DNA from 2 places in the Nocardioides sp. B129/18 genome. Region 2 is predicted to be linked to the other one. Evidence: predicted binding sites of a transcription regulator. Region 2 holds the regulator's gene; the other holds the start of a gene.
What was found. Region 2 encodes LexA, which represses DNA repair genes until DNA is damaged. Its sites were predicted from a motif close to TCGAACANNTGTTCGA; they were not measured.

Region 1 (11,081 bases), on a different contig from region 2:
TCCTGGCGCTCAACGCGGCCTACTACGAGGTCTTCCCGCACGCCGACCGCGCGCCGCTGGCGGTCATCCCCCCGCAGCGTCGTCTCCTCGACGACGCCCCGCGGCGGGTGGCCGTCGTCGGCGCCGGTCCGGCGGGCCTCTACGTGGCCGACGAGCTGCTCAAGCACCCCGAGGTGAGCGTCGACGTCCTCGATCGGCTGCCCACGCCCTACGGCCTGGTGCGCGCGGGCGTCGCCCCGGACCACCAGCACACCAAGCGCGCCGTCGACCTCTTCGGCGCCATCGAGCGCGAGCGCGGGTTCTCCTACCTGCTCGGCGTCGAGGTCGGCCGTGACGTCACCCTCGCCGAGCTCGAGGAGCGCTACAACGCCGTCGTCTACGCGGTCGGCGCCGCCGCCGACCGGCCCCTCGGCGTGCCGGGGGAGGACCTCGAGGGCTCGCTGTCGGCCACCGACCTCGTCGGCTGGTACAACGGCCACCCCGACAAGCAGGACCTCCCCGTGCGGCTCGACCACGAGCGCGCGGTGGTCGTCGGCAACGGCAACGTCGCACTCGACGTCGCCCGCATCCTCACCGCCGACCCCGACGACCTCGCCGCCACCGACCTCGCCCGTCTGCCGTGGGCGCAGCTCGCCGCCAGCCGGGTGCGCGAGGTCGTGGTGCTCGGCCGGCGCGGCCCCGCCCAGGCGGCGTTCACGATGCCCGAGCTGATCGGCCTGGCGGCCCTGAGCCGCGGCGGCCGCGTCAACGTCGTCGTCGACGCCGGGGCGCCGCTCGAGGACGACGGCCCCACCGGTCAGGCCGCCCTCCTGCGCGAGCTCGCCGAGCGTCCGCTCCAGCCGCACCTGCGCACGATCGTGCTGCGCTTCCTCGCCTCGCCGACCCGCCTGCTCGACGACGGCTCGGGCCGCGTCGCCGGCGTCGAGGTCGCCCGCACCCGCCTCGAGACCGACGTCGAGGGCGTCGTCCGTGCCGTCGTCACCGACGAGCGCGAGGTCATCGAGGCCGGGCTGGTGCTGCGGGCCGTCGGCTATCACGGCCGGCCCGTCACCGACCTGCCCTACGACGCCGCCAGCGGCACCGTGCCGAACGAGCACGGCCGGGTGCGCCCGGGCGTCTACGTCGCCGGCTGGGTCAAGCGGGGGCCGAACGGGTTCATCGGCAGCAACAAGGCCTGCGCCCAGGACACCGTCACGACCCTGCTCGACGACCTCGACGCCGGCGTCGTCACCCCGCCGGCCGGGCCGGCCGGCACCGCCGACCTGGTCGCGACGCTGCGCGAGCGCGGCGTCGACGTGCTCGACGCCGACGACTGGCACGCCCTCGACGCCGAGGAGCGTCGACGCGGCACGTCGGCCGGGCGCCCGCGCACCAAGATCGTCGAGATCGAGGAGATGCTCCGCGTCGTCGCGGAGGCCCGCGAGGCCGCCGGGCGACGCAGTGGGTACGCTGCGCAACGCAGGAGGCGGGGACTCTTCGAACGGAGCTGACAGCGATGACCACCAGCGGCCAGGCGCGTCCGGACGGGCGGCAGGTGCGCTGGGACCGGCACAACCAGGAGCGCCGTCAGCGCATCATCGACGCCGCGATCGGCGTGATCAGCGAGAACGATCCGGGCGCGGAGTTCCACGTCCAGCAGATCGCCGAGCGCGCCGGCCTCTCCCGCACGGTCATCTACCGGCACTTCAGCGACCGCGCCGACCTCGACCGCGAGATCCAGGTCGCCATCCTCGACGACCTGTGGGCCCTGCTCCTGCCGGCGGTCACGCTCGACGGCACCATCCCCGACATCATCGAGCGCATCGTCTCCACCTACGTCACGTGGGCGGTCGACCATCCCTCGCTGCACCGCATCGCCGAGCAGGACACCATCGGCGACAGCCCGCTGCAGCAGGGCATCGAGGTCATCGCCCGTCAGCTCGTCGAGCTCATCGAGACCGCCGTCGACCTCCTCGGGGTCGACCCGCCCTCGGAGCTGCGCGCCGCGCTCGACCCCCTCGTCTTCGCGCTCGTGGGCGCGGTCTTCGCCGCCGTGCGGCGCTGGGTGAGCCGGCCCGTGCGCGAGCCCGGCGCCGAGGTCGTCGTCGCGCTGGTCACCGAGTCGGTCTGGTACATCCTCGACGGCCACGCCCACGCGCTGGGCATCGAGCTGCAGCGCGACCAGCCCATCGAGGAGCTCCTGGCCAGCGTGGAGGCGGAGGGGGAGGCGGGGTGAGCCTCGACCCCGACGGCCTCGAGCGGCTCTGGACGCCGCACCGCATGGCCTACGTCCGCACCGCGGGCCCCGAGGAGGCCGACGACGGCCCCACCTGCCCGTTCTGCCGCATCGCGGCGGCGCCGGCCGGGGGAGAGGGCGACCTCGTCGTGGCCAGAGGCGAGTCGGTGTACGCCGTGCTCAACCTCTACCCGTACAACCCGGGGCACCTCATGGTGCTGCCCTACCGCCACGTCGCCGACTACGCCGACCTCGACGACGTCGAGACCCGCGAGCTCGCCTCGTTCACCAAGACCGCCCTGCGCGCGATCCGGGCCGTCAGCAGCCCGCACGCCTTCAACGTCGGTCTCAACCTCGGCGGACCGGCCGGCGGGTCGCTGGCCGACCACCTCCACCAGCACGTCGTCCCGCGGTGGTCCGGCGACGCCAACTTCATGACCGTCGTGGCCGGCACGAAGACCCTCCCGCAGCTCCTCGGCGACACCCGGGGTCTGCTCGCGCAGGCCTGGGACGACGCCGAGGCGGGTCTGGAGCCCGACCCCCGCTAGCCTGCTGCCGTGCTCGACAGGTTCAAAGGCTTCTGGCAGGGCGTCATGCTCGCGCCCTTCGTCCGCCTCTTCATCCGCCTCGGGATCAGCCCCGACGCCGTCACCTTCGTCGGCACGCTCGGCGTCTGCTTCGGTGCGCTGGCCTTCTTCCCGCGCGGCCACCTGCTCACCGGCGTCCTGGTGATCACGGCCTTCGTCTTCAGCGACCTCATCGACGGCCAGATGGCCCGTCAGACCGGGCGCTCCTCGAAGTTCGGCGCCTTCTGGGACTCCACCCTCGACCGCATCGGCGACGGCGCGATCTTCGGCGGCCTGGTGCTCTACTTCGCCGGTCCCGGCGACTTCTACCTCTACGCCTGCCTCTCGCTGTACTGCCTGGTGATGGGCTCGGTCACCTCCTACGCCCGCGCCCGCGCCGAGTCGCTCGGCATGGACGCCAAGGGCGGCCTGGCCGAGCGGGCCGACCGCCTCGTCGCGATCCTCGTCATGACCGGGCTCGGGGCGATCTTCGACCTGCCGATCCTCATGTACCTGACCCTGTGGGTCCTGGCCTTCGCCAACACCGCCACGGTGGTCTACCGCGTGCGCAAGGTGCACGCCCAGGCGGTGCTGGACCCGGCCCTGTGAGGGCGCCGGCCCGCCACTAGAATCGGGGACATGTCTGACACCACTCCCGAGGTCCCCGCGACCGGCACCACCCGCGTGAAGCGGGGCATGGCCGAGATGCTGAAGGGCGGCGTCATCATGGACGTCGTCACGCCCGAGCAGGCCAGGATCGCCGAGGACGCCGGAGCCGTCGCCGTGATGGCCCTCGAGCGGGTCCCGGCCGACATCCGCGCCCAGGGCGGGGTGTCGCGGATGAGCGACCCCGACATGATCGACGGCATCAAGGCCGAGGTCTCCATCCCCGTGATGGCCAAGGCCCGCATCGGTCACTTCGCGGAGGCGCAGGTGCTGCAGAGCCTCGGCGTCGACTACATCGACGAGTCCGAGGTCCTCACCCCGGCCGACTACGAGAACCACATCGACAAGTGGGCCTACACCGTGCCGTTCGTGTGCGGTGCCACCAACCTCGGCGAGGCGCTGCGGCGCATCACCGAGGGCGCGGCGATGATCCGCTCCAAGGGCGAGGCCGGCACCGGCGACGTCTCCAACGCGGTCGGCCACATGCGCACCATCCGCAAGCAGATCCGCCAGCTCGCGGCCCTCTCCGAGGACGAGCTCTACGTCGCGGCCAAGGAGCTGCAGGCCCCGTACGCCCTGGTGGCCGAGGTCGCTGCGGCCGGTCGTCTGCCCGTGGTGCTGTTCACCGCCGGCGGCATCGCCACCCCGGCCGACGCGGCGATGATGATGCAGCTGGGCGCCGACGGCGTGTTCGTGGGCTCGGGCATCTTCAAGTCCGGCAACCCCCAGCAGCGCGCCGAGGCCATCGTCAAGGCCACGACGTTCTACGACGACCCCGACGTCGTCGCCAAGGTCTCCCGCGGCCTGGGCGAGGCCATGGTCGGCATCAACGTCGAGGAGCTCCCGCAGCCCCACCGTCTCGCCGAGCGGGGCTGGTGACCCGGAGGTCGCTGGCAGCATCGGCACGGTCCGACGGCGGCCGTCCCCACGCGGGGGCGGCCGCCGTCGGCGTCCGTGCGACCTCTAGGCTCGCCGCCGTGTCGAGCCCCACCATCGGCGTCCTGGCCCTGCAGGGCGACGTCCGCGAGCACCGCCGGTCCCTGGAGTCGCTGGGGGTCGCCACCCTCGCCGTGCGACGCCCCGACGAGCTCGCCGCCTGCGACGGCCTGGTGCTGCCCGGAGGGGAGTCGACGACGATCATCCGGCTGGCGCGCATCTTCGAGCTGCTCGCGCCGCTGCGGGCGGCGGTCCGCGACGGGCTGCCGGTGCTCGGCACCTGCGCGGGGATGATCCTGCTCGCCGACCGCGTGCTCGACGGGATGGAGGGTCAGGAGACCATCGGCGGCCTCGACATGACGGTGCGCCGCAACGCCTTCGGGCGCCAGGTCGACTCCTTCGAGGGCGAGGTCGACGTCGTCGGCCTCGACGCCCCCGTGCACGGCGTCTTCATCCGCGCGCCGTGGGTCGAGGACGTCGGTCCGGGCGTGGAGGTGCTGGCCCGCGCGCAGGGCGGTGAGGCCGACGGTAGGATCGTCGCCGTTCGCGAGGGCCGTCTGCTCGCCACGTCGTTCCACCCCGAGGTCGGGGACGACACCCGGGTGCACGGACTCCTCGTCGACCTGGTCCGCGGCGGCTGAGCCGCGGGGGCCGGTCTCGGGCGAGCCGAGATCAGTGACGATCCCGTGATCCAGCGAGTGAAGAGGTAGCGCATGTCCGGCCACTCCAAGTGGGCGACCACCAAGCACAAGAAGGCCGCGATCGACGCCAAGCGCGGCAAGCTGTTCGCCAAGCTGATCAAGAACATCGAGATCGCAGCGCGCATGGGCGGACCGGACCCCGCCGGCAACCCGACGCTCTACGACGCCATCCAGAAGGCGAAGAAGCAGTCGGTCCCGAACGACAACATCGACCGCGCGGTCAAGCGCGGCGGCGGCCTCGAGGCCGGCGGCGCCGAGTACGCCACGATCATGTACGAGGTCTACGGCCCCCAGGGCGTCGCGCTGCTCATCGAGTGCCTCACCGACAACAAGAACCGCGCCGCGATGGAGGTGCGCACCGCCGTCACGCGCAACGGCGGCACGATGGCCGACCCCGGCTCGGTCTCGCGCCTCTTCGAGCGCAAGGGCGTCGTCGTGGTCACCAAGGCCCAGGAGGGCAAGGAGATCACCGAGGACGACGTCCTCGAGGCCACCCTCGACGCCGGCGCCGAGGACGTCGCCGACCACGGCGAGGCCTTCGAGATCACCTCCGCCCCCGGCGACGTCGTCGCGGTGCGCACCGCGCTGCAGGCCGCGGGCATCGACTACGACTCCGCGGACGTCCTGTTCCAGGCGTCCATGGACATCCCGGTCGCCGACCCCACCGCCGCCACCAAGGTCTTCAAGCTCGTCGACGCCGTCGACGACCTCGACGACGTGCAGAACGTCTTCTCCAACGCCGACATCCCCGAGGACGTCCTCGAGGCCATCGACGCCTGAGTCCGCCCGGGTCGCCCGGGTCGCTGGGCCCCCGCGGACCGCTCCCGCCCGCGTGTCGCCGTCCCCGGCGGCCGCGGGCGGGCTACGTTGGGGCGTGCGAACAGACGTTCGACACCCCGTCGTCCGACACCGAGGAGGAGCCGCGTGCGCGTGCTCGGCATCGACCCCGGCCTCACCCGCTGCGGGCTGGGCCTCGTCGAGGGCTCGGTGGGCCGTCCGCTGCACCTGATCGACGTCGGCGTCGTGCGCACCAGCGCCCAGCTGCCGGTCGCCGAGCGGCTGGTCACCATCGAGCGCGGCGTCGAGGCCTGGATCGAGGAGCACCGGCCCGACGCGGTCGCCGTCGAGCGGGTCTTCGCCCGCTCCGACGTCAGCACCGTCATGGGCACCGCCCAGGCCAGCGGCATCGCGATGGTCGTCGCGGCCCGGCGGGGGATCCCGCTGGCGCTGCACACGCCCTCGGAGGTCAAGGCCGCCGTCACCGGCAACGGCCGCGCCGACAAGGCCCAGGTCGGCGCGATGGTCACCCGCATCCTGCGCCTGGACGCCGTCCCCAAGCCCGCCGACGCCGCCGACGCGCTGGCGCTGGCCATCACCCACGTCTGGCGCGGCGGCGCACAGGCCCGCCTCGAGCAGGCCCGCGCCCAGCTGCGCACCACCACCGGGAGGATCTCGTGATCGCCTTCGTCCGCGGGCGGGTCGCCGGCGTCACGCTCTCCACCGCCGTGGTCGACGTCGGCGGCGTCGGGTTCGAGGTGCAGTGCACGCCCGGCACCCTCGCCACGCTGCGCGAGGGCGCGAGCGCCACCCTGCCCACGAGCATGGTCGTGCGCGAGGACTCCCTGACCCTCTTCGGCTTCCTCGACGTCGAGGAGCGCAGCACCTTCGAGCTGCTGCAGACCGCGTCGGGCGTCGGCCCGAAGCTGGCCCAGGCGATGCTGGCCGTGCTCGGCCCCGACGACCTGCGCCGCGCCGTCGCCGGCGAGGACGTCAAGACCCTCACCCGGGTGCCCGGGATCGGCCAGAAGGGCGCCCAGCGGATCATCCTCGAGCTCAAGGACCGCATCGGCGCGCCCACCGGCCTGGCCCGGCCCGCCGTCGTCGCGCCCGGCGAGGAGCCGTGGCGCGAGCAGGTCGTGCAGGGCCTGATGGGCCTGGGCTGGTCGGCGCGCGACGCTGCCGGCGCGGTCGAGGCCGTCGCCGACCAGGCCGGCGACCAGCCCGACGTCGGCGCGCTGCTGCGTGCCGCGCTGCGCACCCTGGCCCGGAGCTGATCCGTGGCCCGTCACGACGACGCCGATCTCGGCGGCCTGGGCGACCTCGACCCGCTCGACCCGCTCGCTCGCGCCGAGGCGGCCCACCTCGACCGTCTCACCGCCGCCGAGGCGGAGGGCGACGAGCGCGCCGTCGAGGCGGCGTTGCGTCCCCGCACGCTGGAGGAGATCGTGGGCCAGGCCCGTGTCCGCGACCAGCTCGGGCTGGTGCTCGAGGCCGCCCGACTGCGGGGCCGCGCGCCCGACCACGTCCTGCTCTCGGGCCCGCCCGGCCTCGGCAAGACCACGCTGGCGATGATCATCGCCGCGGAGATGGGCGCTCCGCTGCGGCTCACCTCCGGCCCGGCGATCACCCACGCCGGCGACCTCGCCGCGATCCTCTCGGGCATGAACGAGGGCGACGTCCTGTTCATCGACGAGATCCACCGCATGTCCCGGCCGGCCGAGGAGATGCTCTACATGGCGATGGAGGACTTCCGGGTCGACGTCGTCATCGGCAAGGGCCCCGGCGCCACCGCGATCCCGCTCGAGATCCCGCCGTTCACCCTCGTCGGCGCCACCACCCGCGCCGGCCTGCTGCCCGGGCCGCTGCGCGACCGGTTCGGCTTCACCGCGCAGCTGGAGTTCTACGAGCCCGACGAGCTCGACCGCATCGTGCACCGCTCGGCGGGGCTGCTCGGCGTCGCGCTCACGCCCGAGGGCTCGGCTCAGATCGCCTCGCGCTCGCGCGGCACCCCGCGCATCGCCAACCGACTGCTGCGCCGGGTGCGCGACTTCGCCCAGGTGCGCGCTGACGGCGTCGTCACGGAGACCGTCGCCGAGGCCGCGCTCGACCTCTACGAGGTCGACGCCCTGGGCCTGGACCGCCTCGACCGCGCCGTCATCGACGCCCTCTGCGCCCGCTTCGGCGGCGGCCCGGTCGGCATCTCGACGCTGGCCGTGGCCGTGGGGGAGGAGCGCGAGACCGTCGAGGAGGTCGCCGAGCCGTTCCTGGTCCGCCTGGGCTTCCTGGCCCGCACGCCGCGCGGACGCGTCGCCACCCCCGCGGCCTGGGCCCACCTCGGCCTCCGCGCCCCCGCGCCCGGCCCGGACGCCCCGCTCTTCGAGGAGTGAGCCCCCGCCCGCGGGGGTGAGGCGCGGGGCTCGGCCCGGGCCGAGCCCGCGGTGCGGGGACCAGCGTCAGGGACCGGCGTGTCCGCGGTTACACTCAACCGTCGCGCGCGCCGGGCCCGTCCCGGACTGCGTGCGACGCTCGTCGTCTGCCGCCATGTGAAGGGTCTCTCGTGAAGGAACTGGCCTCGTTCCTGCCGCTGATCTTGATCGCCCTGGTCTTCTGGGCGCTCCTGATCCGCCCGCAGGCCCGACGGGCGAAGGAACTCTCGGCGATGCAGCGCTCGTTGAGCGTGGGCGAGGAGGTCATCCTGACCTCCGGCGTGTTCGGCGTCGTCGAGCAGCTGGAGGACGACCACGCCCGGCTCGTGATCGCTCCGGGAGTCACCATCAAGGTCGCACGCGGCGCCATCGGGGGCGTCGTCCGACCCGACGCCCAGCCGGATGTCCCGGCCGGGCCTGAGGAGAGCTGAAGACAATGGCACGCAACACTCCCCGGCCGGGGCGCACCCTCGTGGTGTTCTTCCTCGGGGTGGCGATCCTGTACGGCTTGGTGACGCTCGGCGGCACCTGGAAGCCGGCACTCGGCCTCGACCTCGAGGGCGGCACGCGCATCACGCTCATCGCGAAGGGCAACCCCTCGACCGAGAGCATCAACGAGGCGCGCAAGATCATCGACGAGCGCGTCAACGGCTCGGGCGTCGCGGAGTCCGAGGTGACCACCCAGGGCAACCGCTTCGTGGTCATCGAGATCCCCAAGGACGCCCGCCGCGACCTCATCGACACCGTGCAGCGCCAGGCCCAGCTGCGCTTCCGCCTCGTGGCGTGCGCCCCGGGCACCGGCGCGTGCGCAGCAGCCGCCGGCGCGAGCGCCGGCACGGGCGCGGGCACCGGCACCACCATCCCCGGCGTCGGCGCGGGCAGCGGCTCCACCGGAGGCAGCCAGGGCAACAACCGCCCGGCCCCCGCGTTCGGTCGCGTCCACGCGGCCGACACCAGCCCGTCCGCCAGCCCGTCGACCAGCCCCTCGGCCAGCCCGTCCGCCAGCACCTCCGGCGACGCCAGCCCCTCGGCCAGCCCGTCGGCCAGCGGCTCGGACGCCTCCGTGCCCGGCACCGTCGCGAAGCTCAGCGCCGACCAGCAGAAGCTCGTCGACACCTGCCTGTCCTCGGCCGCCGACGACAAGCTCACCGCCAAGCCGCTGGACTGGCGCTCCAAGCCCACGTCGGCCTGCATCGCGGCCTACAACGCCTACCAGTGCCCCACGGCCGCGCCGTTCCAGGCGATGCCCGACGACCCGAAGCTGCCGCTCATCACCTGCAGCGAGGACGGCATCCCCTACCTGCTCTCCGCCGCGGCCGTCGAGGGCACCAACCTCAAGACCGCCGGCACCGCGGTGCCGCAGGGCGGCATCGAGCCCGTCGTCACCCTGCAGTTCGACGGCACCGGCACCAAGCAGTTCGCCGCCATCTCGACCGCTCTGGTCGGCAGCGACGACCTGTTCGCGATCGTCCTCGACGGCTCCGTCCTCAGCGCCCCGCGGATGACCGGTCGCATCGTCGACGGCAACGCCCAGATCGAGGGCGACTTCACCCAGGCCAGCGCCACCAGCCTCGCAACCAGCCTGCGCTACGGCTCGCTGCCGATCGCCTTCGAGAAGCCCTCGACGCAGACCATCGGCCCCTCGCTCGCCGGCGACCAGCTCAACGCCGGCATCGTGGCCGGCCTGGTCGGTCTGATCCTCGTGGCGATCTACTGCCTGGTCTACTACCGCGGCCTGGGCCTCGTGGTGCTCGGCTCGCTGGCCGTCGCAGCGGCGATCACCTATGCGATGGTGCTGCTGCTCGGCGTCAGCGCCGGCTTCACGCTGACTCTGCCCGGCATCGCCGGACTGATCATCGCGGTGGGCATCACGGCGGACTCCTTCATCATCTTCTTCGAGCGCATCCGCGACGAGATGCGCGAGGGCAAGTCGATGCGCGTCGCCGTCGAGTCCGGCTGGGCCCGCGCCCGCGTCACTCGCCTCGCGGCCAACGTGGTCTCGCTGCTCTCGGCCTCGGTGCTCTACCTGTTCGCCACCGGCGTCGTGAAGGGCTTCGGCTTCGCGCTGGGCCTCTCCACGGTCATCGACCTCGCGGTCCTGTTCTGGTTCACCAAGCCCGCGGTCTCCTTCCTCGCCCGCTACCGGTTCTTCAACGGCGGCGGCAGGATGTCGGGCCTCAGCCCGGAGTCGCTCGGCATGGACGCCACCGCGGTCCCGCGGACGTCCTCGCTCAGCTCCAAGCTCTCGGCAGGAGGGAACGCCTGATGGGCAAGTTCTCGCGGCTCGGCAACGAGCTCTACAACGGCCGCCGGTCGATCGACTTCGTCGGTCGTCGGGGCGTGTTCTACGCGGTCTCCCTGGCCCTCGTGGCCGGCGCGATCGCGATCATCCTGCTCAAGGGCATGAACTTCGGCGTGGAGTTCACCGGTGGCGTGCAGTACCAGGCCACCGTCCAGGCCGGCGAGGCCACGCAGGACGAGGCCGACACCCTGCGCCAGAAGATCGCCGACTCCGGCGTCGAGGGCGCGGGCAACCCGACGGTCACCACGGCCGGCGACTCCGGCCTGATCATCCAGGTCGAGGAGCTCTCGCAGGCCGCCAACGACCAGCTCTCCGGGATCATCACGAGCGAGCTGAACATCGCGCCCAGCCAGCTCTCGCAGGACGAGATCGGCGCCAGCTGGGGCCGTGAGGTGGGGCAGCGCGCCGCCATCGGCGTCCTGGTGTTCCTGATCCTCACGGTGCTCTTCATCTGGGGCTACTTCCGCGAGTGGAAGATGTCGGTGGCCG
Region 2 (19,224 bases):
TCCAGGGTGCGGCCGTTGATCGTCCACTGGCCGGTGCCGGGGACGATGCGGACGCGGGCCACGGCCTCCTTGCGACGGCCGGTGGCCGCAGCGGGGGCGATGGTCGCGGGACGGGCGGCGACGGTCTCGGCCGAGGGGGTGCTCTCGGACGTGTAGGCGACGCCGGCCTCGTTGGTCTCGAAGGTCTCCTCGACCTCGGTGGTGTCGGTGGTCTCAGCCACGATGATCCTCTGCGCTCTCGTTGACGATTACTGGGAGATCTGGCTGATCTCGAACGGGACGGCCTTCTGGGCCTGGTGCGGGTGGTTGGGCCCGCTGTAGACCTTGAGCTTCTTCAGCATCTGCCGGCCCAGCTTGTTCTTGGGCAGCATGCCCCAGACGGCCTTCTCGACGGCCTTGCGGGCGTCCTTGTCGAGGAGCTCGCCGATGGGCGTGGCGGAGAGACCACCCGGGTAGCCGGAGTGGCGGTAGGCCATCTTCGTGGTCCGCTTGGTGCCGGAGAGGGCCACCTTCTCGGCGTTGATGATGATGACGAAGTCGCCGGTGTCGGTGTTCGGGGCGAAGATCGGCTTGTGCTTGCCGCGAAGCAGGTTCGCGGTCTGCACGGCGAGACGACCGAGCACGATGTCGGTGGCGTCGATGACGAGCCACTCGCGCTGGATGTCACCCGGCTTGGGGGCGTACGTACGCACGGCTGATTCACTTTCTCGTTCGTGAGCCCGGACGACGGCGCCGGCCGGGTGGTGCTCACGTCCTCTGACGAACACGGCCCGGCTCGGCGGCGCCCTCGCGGGCGACCTCCGTCCGGGGCTGCCAGGACCTCTCAGCGGAAAGGCGCCAGGCGGCAGGGGACGCGACCGGCAAGACTACGGGCGGGCGCGGGGGCCGGTCAAAACGCTGGAGCCACGGCAGAGGAGCGGCACCGGACGCCGTCCGCCGCCTGCGGGCGACCGCTCAGCGTATTCACCCCGCCCGGAGTTCCTCGCGCGCGACGCGCCCACTAGGTTGGTCGGCGTGACTGAATCTCTGACCGTCCGCGACAACCGCACGGGCCAGGAGTACGAGGTCCCGATCGCCGACGGCACCATCAAGGCCGCCGACCTCGGGAAGATCAGGGCCGGTGAGGAATCCCCCGGTCTCGCGGTCTACGACCCCGGCTTCGTGAACACCGCGTCGTGCCGCAGCGCTGTGACCTACATCGACGGCGAGAAGGGCATCCTCGAGTACCGGGGCTACCCGATCGAGCAGCTCGCCGAGAAGTCCTCGTTCCTCGAGGTCGCCTACCTCCTCGTCCACGGCGCCCTGCCGACCAAGGCCGAGTACGAGGCCTGGGTGCACGAGATCACGTACCACACGTTCGTGCACGAGAACATCAAGGAGTTCATGCAGGGCTTCCGCTACGACGCGCACCCCATGGGCATGCTCATGGCGTCCGTCGGCGCCCTCTCGACCTTCTACCCCGACGCGCGCCACATCTCCGAGGCCGACAACCGGCACATGCAGATCGTGCGCATGATCGCGAAGATGCCGACCCTCGGCGCCTGGTCCTTCCGCCACGCCCAGGGCAAGCCGTTCGTCTACCCCGACAACGACCTCAGCTACACCGCGAACTTCCTCTCGATGCTGTTCAAGATGAGCGAGTCGAAGTACGAGGCCGACGAGCGCCTGGTCAAGGCCCTGGACATCCTCTTCATCCTCCACGCCGACCACGAGCAGAACTGCTCCACCAACGCGGTGCGCTCGGTCGGCTCCTCGCAGGTCGACCCCTACTCCGCGGTCGCGGCCGGCGTCGGCGCCCTCTACGGCCCGCTGCACGGCGGCGCCAACGAGGCCGTGCTGCGGATGCTGCGGCGCATCGGCTCGCTGGAGAACATCCCGGCGTTCATCGAGGGCGTGAAGAGCGGCAACGAGCGCCTGATGGGCTTCGGCCACCGGGTCTACAAGAACTACGACCCCCGCGCCACGATCATCAAGAAGGCCTGCGACGACGTCTTCGAGGTCACCGGGGTCAACCCGCTGCTGAAGATCGCCCAGGAGCTCGAGCGGATCGCGCTGGAGGACGAGTACTTCGTCAAGCGCAAGCTCTACCCCAACGTCGACTTCTACTCCGGCCTGATCTACGAGGCCTTCCAGTTCCCGCCCGAGATGTTCACCGTGCTCTTCGCCATCGGCCGCACGCCGGGGTGGCTGGCGCAGTGGAACGAGCTCGTGCAGGACAAGGAGCAGAAGATCGCCCGTCCGAAGCAGATCTACACGGGCGACCGGTCCCTGACCTTCACCCCCGCCTCGGAGCGCTGGGCCTGATCCGAGCCCAGCTCCACCGCCTGACGCACGGGCCGCGACCGCGAGGTCGCGGCCCGTGCTGCGTCTCAGGCCGGGTCTCAGGCCGGGTCTCAGGCCGGGTCTCAGGCCGGGTCTCAGGCCGGCAGCGGCGGGAGCTCGACGTCGTCGAGCCAGGGCGCGAGGAGCGCCTCGACGTCGGTGCCGGTGCGCTCGGTGGCCAGCTCGACGAGGTCGGCGGTGACGACGGACCCGCCGCGGTGCGTGGCCACCCACGAGCGCAGGACGTCGAAGAAGGCGTCCTCGCCCACCGCGAGCCGCAGCGCGTGCAGCGCCAGCGCCCCGCGCTTGTAGACGCGGTCGTCGAACATCAGCTCCGGCCCGGGATCGGCCAGCAGCAGGTCCTGGTCGAGGTCGGCGAGCCGCTCCCAGTGCTCGCGGGCGTGCTCAGCGGTGGAGCGTCCGCCGGAGGCCTGCGACCACAGCCACTCGGCGTAGCAGGCGAAGCCCTCGTGCAGCCAGATGTCGCGCCAGCCCCGCACGGTGACGGCGTTGCCGAACCACTGGTGGGCCATCTCGTGGGCGATCAGGCGGGTCTGGGCCCAGTCGGGGTCGGCGTGGTTGCGGCCGAAGGTCGAGAGGCTCTGGCTCTCCAGCGGGATCTCGAGGTCGTCGTCGGTGACGACGGCGGCATAGCCCGCGAAGGGATAGGGGCCGAAGAGCTCGGTGAAGGCCTCGAGCATGGCCGGCTGCCGGTCGAAGCTGTCGGTCAGGTCGACGTCGGCGGGCGCGATCGTGCGCACCGCGACGCCGTCGACCTCGCCGTGCTCGGTGACCTCGTAGCGGCCGATCTGCACGGTGGCCAGGTAGGGCGCCATCGGGGTGTCCATCTCGTGCACCCAGGTCTCGCCGCTGCCGCGGCGACGCCGCGAGGCGAGCTCGCCGTTGGCGACGACGCGGTAGCCGGTGGGCGCGGCGATGCTGATGCGGTAGGTCGCCTTGTCGTCGGGCCGGTCGTTGCACGGGAACCAGGTGGGCGCGCCGTGCGGCTGGGAGGCCACGATGACACCGTCGGCGAGCTCCTCCCACCCGGCGTCGCCGAGGTGCTTGACGCCGAGGGGGCGCGGGGAGCCGGAGTAGCGCACGACGAGCCGCAGCTCGGCGCCGGGCACGACGTCCTCGGCGAGGGTGAGCACGAGGCGGTTCCCGCGGTGCCGGCGCCGGGCCAGGCGGGCGCCGTCGAGCCGCAGCTTCTCCACCCCCAGGTGGGCGAGGTCGAGCACGAGCCGGTCGGTCTCCTCGAGCACCTCGATGCTCAGGACGGCCTCGCCGGAGAGGCGGTTGCCCTCGACGGCGTAGGCCAGGTCGAGCTCGTAGCGCCGGACGGCGTAGGAGGGATCGCCGTGCTCGGGGACGTAGGGGTCGGCGGTGGGCAGCCTCACCGGGCGGTCTCCACGCGGGCCGAGGCCTCGTCCCACGGGCCGATCGGGTTCCCGATCCAGATGGTCTTGTCCGGCACCGACTCGCCTCTCATCACCAGGGACACCGGGCCGACCGTAGCGTGCCGTCCGATCGTCGCGGACGGCAGCACCACCGAGTTGGGGCCGAGGGTGGCGCCGCGCTCGAGCCGCACCTCGTCCATCGCCAGCACGCGGTCGTGGAAGAGGTGCGTCTGCACCACGCTGCCCTGGTTGACGCACGCGCCGTCGCCGAGCACGACGAGGTCGGTCTCGGGCAGCCAGTGGCTCTCGCACCACACGCCGCGGCCGATGCGCGCGCCGAGCATCCGGAACCAGGTGGTGAGCACCGGGGAGCCGGTGACGTGCTGGGCGAACCACGGCGCCGCGAGGGTCTCGACGAAGGTGTCGGCGAGCTCGTTGCGCCACACGAACGAGCTCCACAGCGGACGCTCGCCGGCGCGGTGGCGACCCACGAGCGCCCACTTCGCGACGACGGCGAGCAGCGCCGCGAGGGCCCCGGCGCCCACCAGCCCGACGCCGGTGAGCACCAGCGCGAGCACCGCGCCGCCGACGCCCTCGGCGTCTGCGAGCCCCTCGAGCGCCAGGAGGCCGACGCCGAGCGGCAGCAGCACGGCCAGCGCCATTGGCACGAGCCGGGCGATCTCCCACAGCGCGCGGGCGATCTTGAGCCGGCGGGGCGGGGCGTAGGTGCGGGCGTCGTCGGAGTCCGCGTCGGGCCGGCGCAGCGGCGCGGGCGGGCTGCCGAGCCAGGAGATGCCGGCCTTGGCGGCCTTGCGGGCCGGGGCGGCCGAGAGCACCGCCACCAGGGAGCGCTTGGGGATGCGACGCCCGGGCGCGGCCATGCCGGAGTTGCCGAGGAAGGAGCGCTTGCCGATCTTGACCCGCTCGATGCGCAGCCAGCCGCCGCCGAGCTCGTAGCCGCCGACGAGGGTGTCGTCGGCGAGGAACGCCAGCTCACCGACCGTGGTCAGGCTGGGCACCATCAGCACCGTCGAGGCCTCGACCCCCGGGCCGATGCGGGCGCCGAGCAGTCGCAGCCAGACCGGCGTCAGCTGGGAGGAGTAGAGCGGGAAGAGCCAGGTGCGGGCCTCGTCGAGCACCCGCATCGTCACCCACACCTGCAGCGAGGTGCGGCTGCGCACGGGGTGGACGCCCGGGTGCAGGCGCAGGCCCGCCAGCCGGACGATGCCCAGCACGAGCAGCGCGAGGAGCACCGAGCCGAGCAGCGCAGCGGGCAGCAGCCAGGGCAGCAGGCCGAGCAGCAGGGCGCCGGGGCCGTCGGCGTCGAGGTCGGCCACCGCGAGCACCACGACCGCGGTGAGGGCGGCGGCGATCGCGGGCAGCGCGCCGAGCAGGAGACCGGCGGCGACGAAGGCGAGCACCCAGGCGCGCCCGCCGTCGGGACGCGCCGACCAGGGGCCGCGAGCGGAGCCGCGCACCCTCACCGCGGGGGCCCCGGACCAGAACTCGCCGTCGGGCACGACGCCGACGACGGCCGAGCCGGGCGCCACCTCGGCCTCCTGGCCCACGTCCGCGCCGGGGCACAGCGTCGAGCGGGTGCCGACGCGGGCTCCCCGGCCGACGCGCACCTCGCCGAGGTGCACGACGTCGCCGTCGATCCACCAGCCGGAGAGGTCGACCTCGGGCTCGATCGAGCAGCCCCGGCCCAGCCGCAGCAGGCCGGTGACCGGCGGGAGCGTGTGCAGGTCGACGTCGCGACCCACCCGCGCGCCGAGGAGTCGGGCGTACCAGGTCATGAGGGCGGCGCCGCTGAGGGAGGTCGCGCCCAGCTGGTCGACGGACCGCTCGGCGGCCCACAGCCGCAGGTGGACGCGGCCCCCGCGCGGGTGGTCGCCGGGTCCGACGCCGCGAAGCCAGGCGCGGGCAGCACCCGCCGCGAGCACCATCCGGCCCGGCGGGCTGACGAAGACCAGCAGGCCGAGCAGCAGCCACCACCACGAGACGGTCGGCAGCCACGCCGTCGCGGCCTCCGCACCGAGGCTCGGCCCCAGGTCATGGGCCAGCCGGGCGGCCAGCGCGCTCCACACCAGGGCCCGCGGGGCGGCCAGCAGCCGCAGCGCCAGGGTCGCGAGCACCTGCCCGGCCTGGGTCTTCACCGGTGTCGGCTTGATGGTGCGCTCGCGGCCGGGGCCGGCGTCGTCGGAGGCGGCGAGGGAGTCGAGGAACGCGCCGAGGCCTCCGACCGTCGGGTGGTCGTAGAGGTCGCCGACCGCGAGCTCGGGATGCTCGGGACGCAGCCGGGTCAGCACCTGCGCGGCGCTGAGGCTGCCGCCGCCGAGGTCGAAGAAGTCGTCGTCGGCGCTGCGGACGCCCGCGCCGAGCACCTCGCGCCACACCGCGGCGACCACGGCCGCACGCCCGGCGAGGCCGACGTCGGCGTCGACCTCGGGCAGGGGCCACGGCAGGGCGTCGCGGTCGACCTTGCCGGAGGTGCGGGTGGGCAGGGAGTCGACGATCGCCAGCCGCGGCACCAGCGCCGCCGGCTGGTCGCGGCGCAGGGTCGCCAGCGCCCCGGCGGGGTCGTAGGCGTCGTCGACGGTGAGGTAGCCGACCAGCAGCGGGTTGCCGGCCGGGGTGCGGCGCACGGCGGCCGCGGCGGAGACGACGCCGGGCAGCGCGAGGAGGGCGGAGTCGATCTCGCCGAGCTCGATGCGGCGTCCACCGACCTTCACCTGGTCGTCGGCACGGCCGGCGAACAGCAGGCCCTCGGGGTCGTGGACGACGCGGTCGCCGGAGCGGTAGGCCCGCTCCCAGCCGAGCGTCGGCATGGGCGCGTAGGCGACGGCGTCCTTGGCGGGGTCGAGGTAGCGGGCCAGGCCCACGCCGCCGATGATCAGCTCGCCGGTGCCGCCGGGCGGCACCTCGTGCCCGTGCTCGTCGACGACGGCGAGGTCCCAGCCGTCCAGGGGCAGGCCGATGCGCACCGGCCCCTCGCCGTCGACCTGCGCGCCGCACGCGACGACCGTGGCCTCGGTGGGGCCGTAGGTGTTCCAGACCTCGCGACGCCGGCCGTCGCCGGTGGTGCCGACGAGCCGGGCGGCGACCTCCGGCGGCAGCGCCTCGCCGCCGAGGATGAGCAGGCGGATGCGGGCCAGGGCCGAGGCCGGCCACAGGCTCACGAGGGTCGGCACGGTGGAGACGACGGTGACCCGGTTGGCCTCCAGCCACGGCGCGACGTCGAGGCCGCTGCGCACCAGCGCCCGCGGCGCCGGCACCAGGCAGGCGCCGTGTCGCCAGGCCAGCCACATCTCCTCGCAGGAGGCGTCGAAGGCCACCGAGAGCCCGGCCATGACGCGGTCCTCGGGGCCGAGCGGCGCGTCGACGAGGAACATCCGGGCCTCGGCGTCGACGAACGCGGCGGCGCTGCGGTGGCTCACCGCGACGCCCTTGGGGGTGCCGGTGGAGCCGGAGGTGAAGATGATCCAGGAGTCGTCCTCGGGCCCGGGATCGCGGTGCTCGCAGGGCTCGCGCTCGACGCGCGGCTCGAGCTGCAGGTCGGCGCCGACGACGACCGCGACGTCGGCCTCGCCGAAGACCACGCGCGCCCGCTCGTCGGGGTCGTCGGCGTCGACGGGCACGTAGGCGGCGCCGGCGAGCAGCGTGCCGAGGATGGCGATGTAGAGCTCGAGGGTGCCGCTGGGCACCCGCACGCCGACGCGGTCGCCGACGCCCACGCCGAGCCCGTGGAGCTCCTCGGCCAGCTGCTCGGCGGCCTCGGCGAGGTCGCGGTAGGTCAGCTGCTCGATGCCGTTGTCGAGCGCCATCGCGTCCGGGTGCGCCGCCACGGTGGCGCGCAGGACGTCGACGAGCGTGCGCGGGGCGGGCGCGGCGGCGGACCGCCGCAGGGGGCTCGGGGCGTCGGCGGCCCCGAGGCCCGGCCCGACGTCAGGGGTGCTCACGCCTGCATCCAAGCGGGCGCAGGTGAACGACAGGGTGCGGTGTCCACGTGGACACCGCACCCTGTCCGGCCAGGTACGGCCGGGTCCTGCCAGGCTGAGGCGGGCCGCTCAGCCCACGGCGCGGGAGCGGCCGGCCCAGAAGGGCGCCCGCAGCTCGCGCTTGAGGATCTTGCCGGTGGGATTGCGCGGCAGCGCCTCGACGATGTCGACGCTCTTGGGGCACTTGTAGTGCGCCAGGTGCTCGCGGCAGTGCGCGACGATCTCCTCCGGCGTCGCGCTCGCGCCCTCGCGCAGCGCGACGACGGCCTTGACCGCCTCGCCCCACTGCTCGTCGGGGACGCCGATGATGGCGACCTCGAGCACGGCCGGATGCTCGGCGAGCACCCGCTCGACCTCGGGGCTGTAGATGTTCTCGCCGCCGCTGATGATCATGTCCTTGAGGCGGTCCTCGACGAAGAGGAAGCCGCCGTCGTCGAGGCGGCCGATGTCGCCGGTGCGGAACCAGCCGTCGGCGGTGATCACCTCGGCGGTGGCCTCGGGCTTGTTGAGGTAGCCCTTCATCAGCTGCGGGCTGCGCAGCCAGACCTCGCCGGGCTCGCCGTCGGGCACGTCCTCGAGCGTGCCGGGGTCGATGACCCGGATCTCGACGCCGGGGACGGCGCGGCCCGCCGACATCAGTCGCTCGGGGTGCTCGGCGTCGAGGTGGTCCTCGGGCAGCAGGTGGGTGGCGACGCCGGAGACCTCGGTGAGGCCGTAGACCTGCATGAACTCGGTGCCCGGCCAGGCCTCCATCGCCGCGCGCAGCAGCGGGGCCGGCATCGGCGCGGCGCCGTAGGTGTAGGTCTTCAGCGCGCCGAAGAGGCGGACGGCGTCGGGCCCGGCGCCGAGCACCTGCTGCAGCACCGCCGGCACCAGGAAGGTGCGGTTGGCGCCGTGCATGATCGCCCCGGCCAGCGACGCGCCGTCGGGGTCGCGGGTCATGACGGTGCCGATGCCGTCGTGGAGGCCGAAGAGCACGTAGGACGAGCCGCCGACGTGGAACAGCGGCATCGAGACCATCGACTTGTCACCGCGCTCGAAGACCCAGCCGTCGTGGGAGTTCACCGTGTGCGCGACGAGGTTGGCGTGGGAGAGCATCACGCCCTTGGGCCGGCCGGTGGTGCCGGAGGAGTAGAGGACGAGGTAGGTGTCGTCGGGGTCGGTGCCGGGCTCGCGGTCGCGGGGCGTGGCCTTCTCGAGCAGACGCTCGTACTCGTCGTCGACGCCGTCGGGCGTGAGCGCGACGATGGTGCGCACGCCGGTGAGCAGGTGGCGGATCCGCTCGATCGCCGGCATCAGCTCGGTGCCGACGACCAGCACGGTGGCGCCGGAGTCGTTGACGACGTAGTCGAGCTCGTCGCCGGCGAGGCGGAAGTTCACGATCGCGGTGGCCGCGCCGAGCATGCCCGCGCTGAGGGAGACCTCGACGCCGGCGGGGTGGTTCTTGTCGAGGTAGGCCACGACGTCGCCACGGCCGACGCCGAGGTCGGCGAGGGCGCCGGCGGTGCGTCGGACGCGGTCGTGCCACTGGGCCCAGGTCCAGGTGCGGTCGAGGTAGCGCATGCACTCCTCGTCGGGGATGGTCTGCGCCCAGTGGGCCAGGCGGTCCTCGGCGAAGCGGGGGTCAGGTGCCGTCATGGATGCAGTGTGACGGGCACCACAAGGGTGAGCAACGGGTCGTCCCAGGACCGGGATCCCGCGCAGGCAGGCGGGTTCAGGGCGACTCACCAGAGAGGTCTCAGTTTCGTCACAGGGTCCTTGGACACAGTGGGGACATGACCGACCACCCCGACGGCCCTCGTCCCGAGGGTCAGCCCGAGAACCCGCAGGACCCTCGCTCCGCGGACGCGGGCGCGCACGACCCCTACCGGGCCCCGCGCCCCTCCGGCGACGCTCCTGAGCCCACCGCCCCGATCCAGCCGGCCGGCGGCTACCCGCCGCCCGCGGCCGGCGGCTCCCCGTGGCAGACCGGCCCTGAGCCCACCGCGATGTACCCGACGCAGGCCCCCGGTGCCCAGCCGACCTACGACGACGTCGTCTCCTCCGGCGCCGAGCAGCCGGCCGGTGCGGCGGCGTTCACCCGCCGGCCCTCGCGCAAGCGCCTGGTGGCCACGCTCATCGCGGCCGCCGTCCTGGCGGGCGGCGCGGCCGGCGTCGGCGGCGCGGCCGCCTACAACGCCCTCGACGACGACGGCGGCTCGGGCAGCGGCTCGAACAGCTCGATCACGACGTCGAAGGTCGTCGACTCCACCAACGCCCCCGCCCCCGACGGCTCGGTCGAGAAGGCGGCGCAGACCGTGCTGCCGTCGGTCGTGAAGATCTACGTCCAGGGCAGCAGCGAGGCCGGCTCGGGCTCGGGCATCATCCTCAGCTCCGACGGCAAGATCCTCACCAACAACCACGTGGTCGAGGTCGCCGGGCAGAACGGCACCATCACGGTCGCCTTCTCCGACGGCTCCACGCACACCGCGAAGATCCTCGGCACCGACTCCCTCACCGACACCGCCGTCATCCAGGCCGAGGGCGTCAGCGACCTCACCCCGGCCACGATCGGCAAGTCGGCCAACCTCGAGGTCGGCCAGAGCGTCGTGGCGATCGGCTCGCCGTTCGGCCTGGAGTCCACCGTCACCAGCGGCATCGTCAGCGCGCTGGACCGCCCGGTCGACGTCGGCTCCGACAACGCCGGCAACGCCACCGTCTACCCGGCCATCCAGACCGACGCGGCGATCAACCCCGGCAACTCCGGCGGTCCGCTCATCGACATGGCCGGCCACGTCGTGGGCATCAACGCCTCCATCCGCACCTCGGGCAGCAGCGGCTCCTCGCCGTTCGGCTCCAGCGACGAGGGCGGCTCGATCGGCCTGGGCTTCGCGATCCCGATCGACGAGGTCATGCCGATCGTCCAGCAGATGCTCGACGGCGACACCCCGACCCACGCCCGCCTGGGCATCTCGGTCTCCGACGCCGCCAGCAGCGACGCCGCCGCCCAGGTCGGCCTCACCAACGGCGCGAAGGTCGAGGAGGTCGGCAGCGGCTCCACCGGCGCCGACGCCGGGCTGAAGAAGGGCGACGTCATCACCAAGATCGACGACACCCAGGTCACCGGCTCGGACTCGCTGGTCGCGACGATCCGCTCCTACCGCCCCGGCGACACCGTCACGGTCACCTTCGTCCGCGGAGGCGACACCAAGACGGTCAAGGTCAAGCTCGACTCCGACGAGAAGACGACGAACTCCTAGGTCCTCTCGCACCCGAGCCCCGGGCCGCCTCTGACGAGGGTGGGCGGTCCGGCGGGCACGGTGGGGACGTGGGGTTCCCACGCCGTGTCCTTCGACGCCCCCGGCGTCCGGCCCCGAGCCGGCGCCGGGGGCGTCGCCACGTCCGGACCTCCCCGAGCGACGGCGTCAGTCGAGCCGGCGCTCGAACCAGCCGGCGCGCTCGACCGCGCGGTAGCCGAGCTGCTCGTTGACCGCGATCATCGGGCCGTTGACCTCGGCGTTCCAGGTGAAGACCTCGCGCACCTGCGGCGCGTGCTCGACCAGCAGCCGGAGCGCCGCGAGCTTCACCGCCAGCCCGAGGCGGTGCCCACGGTGGTCGGGCCGCACGAGCGTGCCCCACTGGTAGGCGCGGTGCGGCTCGTGCTCGGTGGTGACCACCTCGGTGTAGGCCACGAGCGCACCGTCGGCGTCGAGGGCGACGGCGCGGTGGGGGGTGCGGCCCTGGCGGGCCATCACGTCCTCCTCCGAGCGCACCTCGGCGGCACCCGAGGCGTGCGCCTCCATCTCGATGCCGCCGGTGGGCGCCTCGACCTCGAGCGAGCCGGCCAGCACGCCCCAGGCCTGCGCCCACGCGTCGGGCACCGGACCGACGAACGACTCGATCCGATAGGCGCCGTGGTGGGCGGCCGCCTCGGCAGCCAGCGCCTCGAGCCGCTCGGAGGCCACGGGCAACGGCAGCACGCGCAGCACCTCGGAGATGCCGAGGGCGAAGCCGCGCCGACGCAGGAAGTCGGCCCCCACGGTGCCCTCGCCGTCGGTGCCGGCCGCGATGGGCCACCAGGCGTCGGCGCCCAGCCGCGAGCGTCCCAGCGCTCGGCAGCGCTCGACGACGGCGTCGAGCATCCGGGTGCCGTGCCCCTGGCCCCGCACCGCGGGGTCGGTCATGACGCGGGCGTCGATGCGGTCGAGGTTGTCGGTGGTGCGCCACTCCAGCAGCGCGGAGGCGCGCACGGCTCCCTCACCGGGCGGGCCCTCCACGAGCGCCCACGCCTCCATCTGCGTCCCGACCTCGGGCGAGCGCAGCCGCTCGCGCATCTCCCCCGGCATCCACGGCGTCGCGTAGCGCTCGCGGCCGTGTCGCTCGCCGCGGGTGAGGACGTCGTTCCAGGCCTCGAAGGCCGGGGCGTCGTCGGCGTCGACCGGCACGACGCGGGTCGGCTCGAGGCCGGCTCGCGGGCTCATCGGGAGCGCTCCACGCGGCGCTCGTCCCACACGGGCTCGGGCGCCTCGTAGACCTCGCCGTCGGCGCCGTAGACCAGGAACCGGTCGAACCCGCGGGCGAACCAGCGGTCGTGCGTGACGGCCACGACCGTGCCCTCGAACGCCTCGAGCCCGGCCTCCAGCGCCTCGGCGGACTGCACGTCGAGGTTGTCGGTGGGCTCGTCGAGCAGCAGCAGGGTGGCGCCGGACAGCTCGAGGAGCAGGATCTGGAAGCGCGCCTGCTGGCCGCCGCTGAGCGACTCGAAGCGCTGCTCGGCGCTGGCCGAGAGCTCGTAGCGATCGAGCACGCGGCTGGCCTGCTCGCGAGGCATGCCCGGGCGGCCGCGGCCGTCGGGCGACTGCTCGCCCCGGTGAAGGATCTCCAGCAGGGTGCGCCCGAGGAGCTCCGGGTGCTGGTGGGTCTGGACGAACCAGCCCGGCTGCACCCGCGCGCCGAGCCGGGCGAGGCCGCGGTGGCGCACCGGCTCGATCGGACGCTCGCTCACCGGCCGGTTGCCGAGCTCGGGGTCGGTGCCGCCGGCGGCGAGCAGCCGCAGGAAGTGCGACTTGCCCGAGCCGTTGCTGCCGAGCACCGCCACCCGCTCGCCGAACCAGACCTCGAGATCGAAGGGGCGCATCAGTCCGGTGAGCTCCAGCTGCTCGCACACCACGGCCCGCTTGCCGGTGCGACCGCCCTTCAGCCGCATCGCCACCTGCTGCTCGCGGGGCTGCTCGGTGGGCGGGCCGGCCTCCTCGAACTTGCGCAGCCGCGTCTGCGCGGCGCGGTACTGGCTGGACATGCCGTCGTTGTACTCCGACTTCACGCGCAGCCGGTGCACGAGGGCGATGATCTTCTCGTGCTCCTCGTCCCAGCGGCGACGCATCTCCTCGAACCGCTCGAAGCGGTCGCGGCGCGCCTGGTGGTAGTCGGAGAACCCGCCGGGGTGGGTCCACACGGTGTTGCCGGCATGCCCCAGCTCGACGGTGACGATGCGGGTGGCGACGGCGTCGAGCAGGGCGCGGTCGTGGCTGACCATGAGCACGGTCTTCCCGCACTCGCGCAGGCGCTGCTCGAGCCACACCTTCCCGGGGACGTCGAGGTAGTTGTCGGGCTCGTCGAGCAGCAGCACCTCGTCGGGGCCGCGCAGCAGCGCCTCGAGGACCACGCGCTTCTGCTCGCCGCCCGAGAGGGTCGCGACGTCGCGGTGCCGGGCCCGCTCGAACGGGACGCCGAGGGCCGCCATCGTGCAGACGTCCCAGGCCACCTCGAGGTCGTAGCCGCCGGCGTCCGCGTAGTCGCCGAGCGCGGTGGCGTAGGCCATCTGCGTGGGCTCGTCGTCGACCTCCATGAGGGCCAGCTCGCAGCGCGCCACCTCGGCGGCGGCGGCCCGGACCGCCGGCGGCGCCACCGAGAGCAGGAGGTCGGCGACGGTGGGCTGCTCCTCCCCCGTGCCGCGCACGCCGACGAACTGCCCCATGACGCCGAGCCCGCCGGAGCGGGTCACCACGCCGGCGTGGGGTGCCAGCTCGCCGGTGACGATGCGCAGCAGGGTGGTCTTGCCCGCGCCGTTGGCGCCGACCAGTGCGACGATCGCGCCCTCGCCGACCCGGAACGAGACGTCGTCGAGCAGCACCCGCCCGTCGGGCAGCTCGTAGCGGACTCCGGAGACGTCGACGTGACCCACGAGGATCCATCCTCCCTGCCCGCGTCCGAGGAGGCGACCGCATTTCGCCCTCCGGCGTGCCGGGTCCGGAGACGGCGCGAGGGGCGGGCCGTGGGCCCGCCCCTCGTCTTCCCCGTGGCGTCGGCCGGGGTCGAGGCGGCCGACGACGTCTGAGGCGGGCCGACGGCCCGCGCTGCGCTCAGTCGAGCGGCACCTGAAGGCGCTGACCGGCGCGCACCAGGCCGCCGTCGAGGGCGTTGAGGTGCTGGAGGTGGGTGAGCATGCCGCGGACGTCACCGTCCTGCGCGTGGGCGGCGGCGATGTCCCAGAGGGTCTGCCCGGAGCGGACGACGATGACCTGGGTCGGCTCGGGGGTGCCGGGCTCCTGGGTGGCCACCGAGCCGGCCGCCAGCGCGATGCCCGTGCCGAGCACGATCAGGAGGGCGAGCACGAAGACCACCAGACGACCGCGCCGGGTCAGGCGCACCGTGCCGGAGGGCCGCGCGACCGGACGCACGGCGGGCCGAGCGGCGGAGCGGGCGGGGCGGGCGGCGGGCTGGAGGATCAGGGTGCTCATCGGGACTCCTGGGGAAGTGGGAGTGGGACGACGGATGTCTATCGGTCGGCGCCGACAGTTCCGGACGATCGCGGCCCGAGGGTCGGGATTCGCACGGATGTTCGAACTGGATCCAGAGTAGATCAGGTGTTCGATCGAACACAAGAGCGATCTCGATCACGTGTTCGACTCAGGGCCGGCCGGCCGACCCTCCGTGTCTCCCGGGCTGCGGACACGCCGAGTTCGAACAGATGTTTGAGTCCGGCGTCCGGTCTCGCTACCGTCAGGCCATGCCGACCCGCGACCGCCCCGATCCCGCCGAGAAGGCCTCCCCGACCTCGCCTGAGACCTCTCCTGAGAAGTCGTCTGCGAAGCCGCGCGGCAAGACCGTCTCCGAGCTCCCCGACGGCCCGCCGGACGCCACCGGTCTCACCCAGCGCCAGCTGAAGGTGCTCGCCACCATCAAGGAGGCCATCGAGAAGCGCGGCTTCCCCCCGAGCATGCGCGAGATCGGCCAGGCCGTCGGCCTCACCAGCACCTCCAGCGTCGCCCACCAGCTGCGCGTGCTGGAGGAGAAGGGCTTCCTGCGCCGCGACGCCAACCGGCCGCGCGCCCTCGAGGTCTTCCTGCCCGAGGTCCTCGCCGCCCGGCGCTCGATCTCCTCGGCCGACGAGAGCTCCTACGACGAGACCGGCATCGGCGACACCGTCCCCTCCGCGGCCTACGTGCCGGTGGTCGGCCGGATCGCGGCCGGCGGCCCGATCCTGGCCGAGGAGCAGGTCTCCGAGGTCTTCCCCCTGCCGCGCCAGCTCGTCGGCGAGGGCCAGCTCTTCCTGCTCGAGGTCGTCGGCGACTCCATGGTCGACGCCGCCATCTGCAGCGGCGACTTCGTCGTCGTCCGCCAGGAGCAGACGGCCGAGAACGGCCAGATCGTCGCGGCGCTCCTCGACGGGGAGGCCACGGTGAAGACCTTCCAGCGCAAGGACGGCCAGGTGTGGCTGATGCCGCACAACCCGGCCTACGACCCCATCGACGGCACCCACGCGCGGATCCTCGGCGTCGTCACCGCGGTGCTGCGCAGCCTGTGATCCTGTGAGCCACGCCACCCGCGGGCCGTCCCCGATGGCCCGCGGGTGAACGCTCGGCGACGCCTCCGCGACACCTGCCGCCCGCGCCGTCACCTCCGGAGCCCTTGCTGCGTTGAGGGCGCGTGACCCACCTCGATCTCCCCGCCGTCGGCCGCCGCGCCGTCCTGGCCTCCGCGCCCGTCGCCGTCGGCACGGCCGGCGCCGTCGGCGCCCTCGGCTCCAGCGCTGACGCCGCCACGCACCGCGTCTTCCAGCACGGCGTCGCCTCGGGCGACCCGCTCCCCGACGCCGTCGTCCTCTGGACGCGCGTGACGCCCACCGCCACCGCACTGCCCGGCAGCGGCCGCGGTCCGCGCACCGACGTCGTGTGGGAGGTCGCCACCGACCGGCGCTTCCGGCGCATCGTCAAGAAGGGCACCTTCGCGACCTCCGCGGCGCGCGATCACACCGTCAAGGTCGACGTCCGCGGCCTCGCTCCGGCCACCTGGCACTGGTACCGCTTCACGGCGGCCGGCCAGGTCAGCCGCGTGGGCCGCACCCGCACCGCGCCCGCGCACGACGCCGAGCTGCGGCACCTGCGGCTCGGGTTCACCTCCTGCGCCAACTGGCAGGCCGGCTACTTCGCCGCCTACCGCGGCCTGGCCGCGCGCGACGATCTGCACCTGATCGTCCACCTCGGCGACTACTTCTACGAGTACGGCCCCGGGCAGTACGGCTACGGCAAGGACGACGTCGACGTGCGCCCGCACGTGCCGGCGCACGAGGTGCTCAGCCTCGCCGACTACCGCCAGCGCCACGCGCAGTACAAGACCGACCGCGACCTGCAGGACCTCCACGCGGCCTACCCCTGGATCATCACCTGGGACGACCACGAGGTCGCCAACGACCAGTGGTCCGGCGGCGCGGAGAACCACACGCCCGCCACGGAGGGCTCGTGGACGCGGCGCCGCGCCCGCGCGCACCGGGCCTACGACGAGTGGATGCCGGTGCGCCTGAACGGCACCGCCGCCCTCGGCGACGGCGACCGGCTCTACCGCCGCTTCCGCTTCGGCCAGCTCGCCGAGATCAGCATGCTCGACCTGCGCTCCTACCGCTCCGAGCAGGTCGCCTCCCCCGGCCCCGGCGTCGGCGCGGTCGACGATCCCTCGCGCACCATCACCGGCGCAGCCCAGATGGCCTGGCTCAAGCAGTCGCTGGCCTCCACGGCCGTGCAGTGGAAGATCATCGGCAACCCGGTGATGATCGCGCCGGTCGACTTCGGCACGCTGCCCCGCGAGCTCGCGACCGCGCTGCACACCGCCACGGGCGTGCTGCCCACCGACGGCATCCCCTACAACGTCGACCAGTGGGACGGCTACACCGCCGACCGACGCACGGTCTTCCAGCACCTCGCCGACCATCAGACCCGCGACGTCGTCTTCATCACCGGCGACATCCACTCCGGCTGGGCGGCCGACCTGCCCAGCGACGCCTCGCTCTACCCGGCCGTCGGGGAGTCGCTGGCGGTGGAGTTCGTCGGTGCCTCGATCACCTCGAACAACCTCAAGGACATCACCGGCGCACCCCCGCGCACCGCGAGCGTCGCGGTCGAGACCGCCATCAAGGCCGCCAACCGGCACATCCAGTACCTCGACTTCGACAGCCACGGGTTCTGCGTCCTCGACGTCACCCCCGAACGCACCCAGTGCGACTGGTTCGTCATCGGGGACCGCCGGGTGCGCACCTCGCCGGCCACCTGGTCGGTGTCGTACCGGACGCTGGCCGGCAGCAACGCGCTGAGCGCCGCCGAGGGACCGGTGAACGCCTGATGTGCACCTCCTCCTCGCACCCGCGCACCGACGAGCGGCCCTTCGAGCGCGGCCTGCGCGAGATGCGCAGCGGCCGACGCACCGTGCTCAGCGGCGCGGCCGCGGCCGCCGCGGGCCTGGTCTTCACCGGCACCGCCGCGGAGGCGGCCCCCGCACCGGCCACCCGACGTCGTGCCTACGTGCTGGTGATCGACGGCTGCCGGCCCTCGGAGATCAGCGCCACGCTGACGCCGAACCTGCACGCCCTGCGCACCGGGGGGCTCAACCTGCCGCGGGCCCGCTCGCTGCCGGTGATGGAGACCATCCCGAACCACACGATGATGATGACCGGGCTGCGGCCAGACCGCACCGGCGTCCCGGCCAACAGCGTCTACGACCGGGCCGAGAAGGTCGTCCGCGATCTCGATCGCCCCACCGACCTCAAGGCCGTCACGGTCATCGAGCGGCTCCGAGCCCGCGGGTACCGCACCGCCACCGTGCTCTCCAAGGAGTACCTCTACGGCATCTTCGGCACGCGCGCCGGCCGCCGCTGGGAGCCCTCGCCGACGCTGCCGATCACCGACCACGCCCCCGACCTGTTCATCATGCAGGCGGCGCTGGCGATGGTGCAGGACTACGACCCGCACCTGATGTTCGTGAACCTCGGCGACATCGACCGCTTCGGCCACGCCGACCTCACCGGCACCACGCTGAAGGTCGCCCGCCGTCTCGCGCTGGCCGACACCGACCTCCAGGTCGGCCGGTTCGTCGACGCCCTCAAGGCCTCGGGCCAGTGGAAGGACGCCCTGGTCTGCGTGCTGGCCGACCACTCGATGGACTGGTCGCTGCCGAACCGGTTCATCAGCCTGAAGAGCGCCTTCGACGCCGACCCGCTGCTCGCGGGGAAGGTGCAGATCGCCGACAACGGCGGAGCCGACCTCTGCTACTGGACCGGCGCGGCCTCCCAGCGCAGTGCGGCGATCGCGCGGATGCGACGCCTGGCCGAGGCCACCGAGGGCGTCCTGGAGACCCACGAGCCGGCCGCGCTGCGGCTGGGCGCGGGCGCCGGCGACCTCGTCGCCTACTGCGAGGCCGGCTGGCGCTTCTCGGACCCCAGCGCCACCAGCAACCCGATCCCGGGCAACCACGGTCACCCGGCCACCGCCCCGATCCCCTTCTGGCTGGCCGGCGGCCACCCGCGGGTGCCGAAGGCGCGCACCTCCGTGGCGGCGGCGCACACCTACGACGTCGCGCCGACGGTGGCGTCGTTCTTCGACCTCTCGCTGAGCCCCTACGAGGGCGTCGCGCACCTGTAGCGGCCGTCGCCGAGGTGCCACCCCAGCCGGTCTCCCGGCTGCCGTGGCACAGGACGTCGATCTCCGGTGCATCACGGCGAGCTCTGGGCTCGAAGTCGGCTGGCGACTCCGAGCCATGCCCTCGACGCGCCATGTCCACGCAGATGAGCCGCCTGTTCCGGCCCACCCACTCCGGCGCTGAACCTGCCGAGGTGTCGGAGGGCTGGCCTAGCCTCACTGCCATGAACGACGAGGCGCCCGCGCAAGGACCGATGTCCGCCTATGAGCATAAGAGGTGGAAGGAGCTTCAAGCGCATTGGGAGAAGAAGGCGCGTGGACGAAGGGCCTTGCTGCCGCCGAAGGCCAGGGAAGCGCTCGAGTCGTCGGTCGACGCAACCAAGGCCACTGCCTCGAAGGCCGGAAGCAAGATCGCGAACGCCGCGCCGGAGCGGGTCAAGGACGCTGCCAGCGACATGCTGGATTCGGCACTGGCCCCCACCCTGCGCAACATGGTTCGACTTCTTGAGCTCCTGAATGACTGGGTCGTCGAGCTGACCGACCCTGAGAAGGTCCTGGCATATCACCGCGAGCAGGGCAAGGAGATCGAAGCACTCGAGGACCTCCGCGAGCTGGATC

Region 1: a site for LexA is predicted at 5,961-5,976, ahead of ruvC (crossover junction endodeoxyribonuclease RuvC). Genes of this name have one in related genera too.

Annotation. Positions count from the first base shown of each region.
Region 1 is NZ_JBUZJI010000032.1:29,658-40,738, forward strand. It holds partial or broken gene ACZDWJ_RS17740 (FAD-dependent oxidoreductase) at 1-1,490, shown strand, start outside; gene ACZDWJ_RS17745 (TetR/AcrR family transcriptional regulator) at 1,496-2,215, shown strand; gene ACZDWJ_RS17750 (HIT family protein) at 2,212-2,763, shown strand; gene pgsA (phosphatidylinositol phosphate synthase) at 2,773-3,390, shown strand; gene pdxS (pyridoxal 5'-phosphate synthase lyase subunit PdxS) at 3,421-4,326, shown strand; gene pdxT (pyridoxal 5'-phosphate synthase glutaminase subunit PdxT) at 4,425-5,024, shown strand; gene ACZDWJ_RS17770 (YebC/PmpR family DNA-binding transcriptional regulator) at 5,097-5,864, shown strand; gene ruvC (crossover junction endodeoxyribonuclease RuvC) at 6,009-6,542, shown strand; gene ruvA (Holliday junction branch migration protein RuvA) at 6,539-7,138, shown strand; gene ruvB (Holliday junction branch migration DNA helicase RuvB) at 7,142-8,251, shown strand; gene yajC (preprotein translocase subunit YajC) at 8,422-8,721, shown strand; gene secD (protein translocase subunit SecD) at 8,727-10,556, shown strand; gene secF (protein translocase subunit SecF) at 10,556-11,081, shown strand, end outside.
Region 2 is NZ_JBUZJI010000005.1:91,256-110,479, reverse strand. It holds gene rpsI (30S ribosomal protein S9) at 1-221, opposite strand, end outside; gene rplM (50S ribosomal protein L13) at 249-692, opposite strand; gene ACZDWJ_RS05500 (citrate synthase) at 1,015-2,304, shown strand; gene ACZDWJ_RS05495 (M1 family metallopeptidase) at 2,418-3,722, opposite strand; gene ACZDWJ_RS05490 (Pls/PosA family non-ribosomal peptide synthetase) at 3,719-7,681, opposite strand; gene ACZDWJ_RS05485 (long-chain-fatty-acid--CoA ligase) at 7,790-9,358, opposite strand; gene ACZDWJ_RS05480 (S1C family serine protease) at 9,496-10,959, shown strand; gene ACZDWJ_RS05475 (GNAT family N-acetyltransferase) at 11,125-12,180, opposite strand; gene ACZDWJ_RS05470 (ABC-F family ATP-binding cassette domain-containing protein) at 12,177-13,883, opposite strand; gene ACZDWJ_RS05465 (LysM peptidoglycan-binding domain-containing protein) at 14,062-14,439, opposite strand; gene lexA (transcriptional repressor LexA) at 14,709-15,506, shown strand; gene ACZDWJ_RS05455 (alkaline phosphatase D family protein) at 15,629-17,314, shown strand; gene ACZDWJ_RS05450 (alkaline phosphatase family protein) at 17,314-18,609, shown strand; gene ACZDWJ_RS05445 (EcsC family protein) at 18,831-19,224, shown strand, end outside.